DNA from 2 places in the Clostridium sp. DMHC 10 genome. Region 1 is predicted to be linked to the other one. Evidence: riboswitches for the same ligand, from Rfam matches in the RefSeq annotation. Region 1 holds a riboswitch; the other holds the start of a gene.
The links. Region 1 has a riboswitch for S-adenosylmethionine ahead of metA (homoserine O-succinyltransferase). Riboswitches for the same ligand answer to the same signal wherever they lie in the genome.
Positions count from the first base shown of each region.

Region 1 (3,188 bases):
ATTATGAGCGGTTTGAAAAGTTTTGTAAGCAGCTTGCAGGATACACAGATAAGTGTGTTATAAGTTTTTTAGATTTATATAAAAAGACAGATAGATGTAAAAAAAGATGATACACAAAGGGAAGTATGCGGGTGTGTAAAAAGTGTAGATATTGAACAGTATAATACTTGCAAACATCATTGTCTATACTGCTATGCAAATTTTAATAATCAATTAGTCCAAGATAATTGGCTAAAGCATAATCCTAATTCACCTATGTTAGTAGGAAATTTAAGAGGTGATGAAAAAATAACTATTAGAAAAATGAAATCTATAAAAGAATTTACTCAACAGATGAGTTTGTTTAAATAGTTAATTTTATCTTTATTAAAAGCAGGTGCACTACTATTTACATAACAATTATTATGTAAATACAAATCAATGTTAACTAAAATATTAATTCAATAAAAATTTTAAAAGTAAGTACTTTAAAAAATCTCCACATAGCTTATTTATGTATGTGGAGATTTTTTTATATTTTCATAATAAATTCATCCTTGGTTATATTATTCTCAATCAAAGATTCCAATATATTTAATAATTCGCCTACATGATAATTATATACAATAAGTTCATCCGTATAGGTGCCTTCATGTGAGGGGACTTTTTTATTAAATATGGCTTCTATTTTTGCTGCATTGTCCTTATTTAAATTTTTACTATGTTTTAATGAATTTAATATATTTAAAGAGTAATAAGCTTTGTTAAATTGAGTTATCATACTTTTTATATTATCTATTTTTATTGCAGTTTCCTTAGAAAATCTTATTTCTTTGCTGTAGGTAGTTATATAGTTTTCTAATTTATTTAATTTGTCACTGTACTCTTTTAAATTTATTTCTTCATTATAAATAGTGTTTTTGCCGAATATTATAAATAGATGATCTATTACAGTATTACATTGATGTATTATTTTACCCACATATTTAGGAGGTATAAAAATATAATTTACTGCTAATGCAATGGTGATACCAAGCAGAGTATCTAAAAGCCTATTAAAGCTGTATGAAAAAGGATTTCTGCCATTTAAATTTGTCATTATAGCAGTAAAAACTATGCATGCAATACTTATGGATTTATTCCAATTTAATATATTACATATGTAGATGATAATTATAATACCTACACCGCATAATAATATATTTCCAGGTAAAACAAGCGAAAATAAAAGACCTATCATAGCACCTACGAAAGTTCCAAACATTCTGTTTCTTCCAGCAATATAGGAATCAGTAACGGAGGAACTCATTGATATTACAGCGGCTATAGCAGCATAAAATGGGTATTCCATCTTTAGTAATCTAGATACTAAAACACATAAAAATACAGATAGAGCAGTTTTTATATTTCTCATCCCAATAGGTTTCATTTAATCACCTCATAAAATTTAAAATACCTTAATATTATAGTATAGTTAAGCAAAATATTCAAAGTAGGGATATTAATTTACATAATACTTATTATGTAAATGCAATTTATTGTAAACTTAATTAAAAATATTGCAATTTAACAAACAAACAACTATAATATAAAAGTAATATGGTTAATTCTTATCTAGAATGGTGGAGGGACTGGCCCAATGAAACCTAACAACCGGCATTATCATTTCAATGTACGGTGTTAATTCCTGCAAAACTTATGTTTTGAAAGATAAGAAAAACAGTTTTGAGTATTTTTGATACTTATAATCCGTTTTTCTTGTTTGAAAACGGATTTTTTATGTTTTAATTTTATATATAGGACGGTGACATATATGCCAATAAAAATACCTGATAATCTTCCAGCAGCTCAAACTCTGGAAAATGAAAATATATTCTTTATGCATGAAAATAGGGCTTATCATCAAGATATACGACCACTTAATATTTTAATTTTAAATTTAATGCCTAAAAAGATTGTTACTGAAACTCAAATTTTAAGATTAATTGGTAATTCTCCGCTTCAGGTGAATCCAACATTTATTCATACAGAGACACATGCCTCACAAAATACATCTCAAGAGCACCTTTTAATGTTTTATAAAAAGTTTAGCGAAATCAAAAATGAAAAATTTGATGGAATGATAATAACTGGTGCACCAGTTGAAACAATGAAATTTGAAGATGTAGATTACTGGAAAGAACTTTGCGAAATATTTGAATGGACTAATACAAATGTAACATCTACAATTCATATATGTTGGGGTGCTCAAGCTGGGTTGTATTATCATTATGGAATAAAAAAATATGAACTTCCTGAAAAATTGTTTGGAGTATTTAATCATACTGTAACAAAGGAACATGTTAAACTTACAAGAGGTTTTGATGATAAATTTTACGCTCCTCATTCTAGACATACTACTGTTAAAAAAGAGGATATAGAGGAAAATCCAAATCTTCAAATTCTTGCGGAATCGAATGAAGCTGGTGTTTATATAGTTTCAAATAAAAAAGGGAAGCAAATATTTGTAATGGGGCATTCTGAGTATGATAAAAATACTTTAAATGATGAGTATGTAAGGGATTTAGATTTAGGTTTGGATATTAAACCACCTAAAAATTATTTTGAAGATGATGATCCGTCAAAAAAACCTCTTGTTACGTGGAGAGGGCATGCGAATTTACTTTTTTCAAATTGGCTTAACTATTATGTATACCAAGAAACTCCATATGAGATTAAAAAATAAAATAGCTATTGACATGTGTGACTATAAATATTATCATAAGTATATACAATTAGTTATCTTTTTAAATGGTAGCGGGATTATAACCTCGTCTCTGGTTTGAGATGAGGTTTTGTTTTATAGACGAATATGCAAAAGCTATATATGATGGAGGTAAAAGTATTATGAAGAAAATATTGATCATGGATACGACCTTGAGAGATGGTGAAAAAATTCCGGGTGCTAAGCTTAATATAAATGAGCAACTAAAGATTGCATATCAACTTCAAAAGATGAAAGTTGACATAATAGAAACGAGTTTTCCATCCTTATCGCATAATGATTTAGAAATTACTAAAGCTATAGCTCAAAAGGTTGGTACTAAAACTACAATTTCTGTTCCATCAAGAGCTATAAGACGTGATATTGACGAAGTATATAATTGCATAAAAAATTCTTATGATCCAATAATTCATATTGTTTTAGGATCATCTGATTTATATGATGG
Region 1 is NZ_LGVB01000015.1:1,604,546-1,607,733, reverse strand. Features, by position in the region: partial or broken gene AGR56_RS09810 (DUF1848 domain-containing protein) at 1-351, shown strand, start outside; gene AGR56_RS09805 (aromatic acid exporter family protein) at 512-1,408, opposite strand; SAM riboswitch class I at 1,587-1,696, shown strand; gene metA (homoserine O-succinyltransferase) at 1,793-2,704, shown strand; gene AGR56_RS09795 (2-isopropylmalate synthase) at 2,866-3,188, shown strand, end outside.

Region 2 (3,188 bases), 250 kb from region 1:
GTTTTGTCACCAAACTTATCAACTATTTTTTTTGCTGTTACAGGCCCTATACCTGAAATAACTCCTGATGCTAAATATTTTTCAATTCCAACTAGTGAATTTGGTAAAATTTCATCGCATTTTTCTACCTTAAATTGTTGACCAAATTGTGGATGAACAGTCCATTCTCCTGAAATTTTAAGTGATTGTCCTTCCATTATATATGGTATACATCCAGTTATGGTTATTTTCTTAGAATTTTCATCTTCGGTTATTGCAACCACATAACCATTTTCTTCATTTTTAAATACGATTGACTCAACCACACACTGAAGTTCTTCCATATTAAATCTCCTTACTATTAAAGTACTTTAGTTAAAAAAGAGATACTCCTATCATATCCCTACTTAGCTATTATAACGTTTTTTCATAATTTTCTCAATTACCATCACTTTTATAATTTCATAAAAAATATGCCTTTCTTGAAATAAACAGTTTTATTATTTTAACTGTCTACCGCAAGATGGCATATCATAACATTAGTTTTCTTACACTTTTAAATTGTTTTGCTTACAGTGAAACTAGCTCAATTACAAACTATATGTGCACCATAATCCCTTGAAGATTGGTATTTTGGTACATAAATAGCTTAAATTTCACAGTAGTTTCACTATAACACCATATTTAAAATAATTTTTTTATTTCTTCAACCTTATTTAACTTTTCCCAAGGAACATCAATATCAGTTCTTCCAAAATGTCCATAAGCTGCTACTTGCTTATATATAGGTCTTCTAAGATCTAAATCCCTTATTATTGCTCCAGGTCTTAAATCAAAAACCTTTTGAACTATTTCAACTATTTTATCATCTGAAATTTTTCCTGTTCCAAAAGTATCAATTTCTATAGAAACAGGCTTTGCAACACCTATTGCATATGCAAGTTCAATTTCTAGCTTATCTGCAACACCTGCTGCCACAAGATTCTTAGCTACCCATCTTGCAGCATAAGCAGCAGATCTATCAACTTTTGTAGGGTCTTTTCCTGAAAAAGCTCCACCACCATGTCTACCATATCCACCGTAAGTATCAACGATTATCTTTCTTCCAGTAAGTCCTGAATCGCCTTGAGGTCCTCCAATAACAAATCTTCCCGTAGGATTTATATAATATTTAGTATCCTTATCTAGAAGCTCAGCAGGTATCACTGGTTTTATAATTTTCTCAATAACATCTTTTTCAATTTGTTCATGAGTTGCTTTTGGGCTATGCTGCGTCGATACAACTACAGCATCAATTCTTACAGGTTTATTATCATCATATTCAACAGTAACCTGAGTTTTACCATCTGGTCTTAGATAATCTATAGTGTTATCTTTTCTTACATCAGAAAGTCTCTTGGCAAGCTTATGAGCAAGAGCTATTGGCATTGGCATATATTCTGGTGTTTCATTTGTTGCAAAACCAAACATCATACCTTGGTCACCAGCACCTATTGCGTCTATTTTATCCATTTCACCTTTTTTTAGCCTCTAATGCTTCATCAACTCCCATTGCAATATCACTTGATTGTTCATCTATAGATGTAACAACAGCACACGTATCACAATCGAATCCATATTTAGCTCTTGTATATCCTATTTCCCTTATAGTCTTTCTCACAACACTTGGAATATCGACATAACAGTTAGTTGATATTTCACCCATTACATTAACAATTCCAGTTGTAACAGTTGTTTCACAAGCAACTCTAGCATTTTTATCTTTTTCAAGTAATGCATCTAATACAGCATCTGAAACTTGATCACATATTTTATCTGGATGACCTTCAGTTACAGACTCAGATGTAAATAATCTCTTCATTTAATATTCCTCCCTATAAAAAATTAAAGTCTCTTCAATAAGAAGAGACTTTTAAATTCAAATCTCTCTTATCTTGCAGGAAACTGCAGGAATTGGCACCTTAATGCACATGCACCGGTTGCCGGGTTTCATTGGGCCATTTCCCTCCACCTCTCTTGATAAGAGTCAAATAAATACTATTTACATTATATCATTTTTCAGTATAAAACAAAAGACACTATTGTGTCAATTAGTGGTGGAGGAAGATGGATTCGAACCATCGAAAGCTGAGCTAACAGATTTACAGTCTGCCCCCTTTGGCCACTCGGGAATTCCTCCACATTTGGTGCTGGCAGTAGGAATTGAACCCACAACCTACTGATTACAAGTCAGTTGCTCTACCAATTGAGCTATGCCAGCTTATTAAGTTTTATATGGTGGGCACTACAGGGCTCGAACCTGTGACCCTCTGCTTGTAAGGCAGATGCTCTCCCAGCTGAGCTAAGCGCCCATATTAATGGTGGAGGAAGATGGATTCGAACCATCGAAAGCTGAGCTAACAGATTTACAGTCTGCCCCCTTTGGCCACTCGGGAATTCCTCCACATTTAAATTAAGTTTTATCATCCGGCTTAAGGCTTCTCTCTCGCACCGACAAATAGTAGTATACCTTGATACTATAAAAAAATCAACGCTAATTATATACCATAATTTATAATTAACTTAAAATAAATACCTTTTTCTCGTTATTTCTCACTTTTATACATATAGTTATAATTCCTTATATGACATAAATTCTTAAGCCTCTAATAGCTTATTTAAAGATAAGTCAATTTAATTTCACTTAACAATATTTTTTCATTTATACTCATAAAAAAATAAATATTAATTAAAAAAGCCTCATATAGATTATTAGGAGGTGATTTTATTGAATAAAATAAGAACTTTATACAATGCTCCAATGTCCTATTATAAAATTTCCAATTTTCTACAAAAATATATAAATGATAACACAATAATTGTATGTATTGGAACAGATAGATGTATTGGAGATTGTCTTGGTCCCATGGTAGGCACAATGCTAAAAGAAAAATTCTTTCCTTTAAATGTCTATGGAACAATTTCCGATCCAATACATGCTCTAAATTTAGATAAGAGATTATCAGAAATTAAAAGCAAGCATATTTCATCAACAATCATTGGCATAGATGCTTGCCTAGGAGATGCTGAAAATATAGGTGAAATACAAATACGCGATTATGCAATACATCCAGGAAAAGGCGTTGGAAAATCACTTCCAGATGTAGGTGAAGTATCTATAATAGGAATAGTAGATTCATGCGAGAGTAATGAACTATTTACAAACAGAA
Region 2 is NZ_LGVB01000015.1:1,853,992-1,857,179, reverse strand. Features, by position in the region: gene AGR56_RS11015 (ATP-dependent RecD-like DNA helicase) at 1-323, opposite strand, end outside; partial or broken gene metK (methionine adenosyltransferase) at 664-1,840, opposite strand; SAM riboswitch class I at 1,906-2,005, opposite strand; tRNA gene AGR56_RS11005 (tRNA-Tyr) at 2,074-2,158, opposite strand; tRNA gene AGR56_RS11000 (tRNA-Thr) at 2,164-2,239, opposite strand; tRNA gene AGR56_RS10995 (tRNA-Val) at 2,255-2,330, opposite strand; tRNA gene AGR56_RS10990 (tRNA-Tyr) at 2,338-2,422, opposite strand; gene yyaC (spore protease YyaC) at 2,747-3,188, shown strand, end outside.
Region 2: linked by a shared signal. The riboswitch ahead of metK (methionine adenosyltransferase) and the one ahead of metA (homoserine O-succinyltransferase) in region 1 are both predicted to bind S-adenosylmethionine.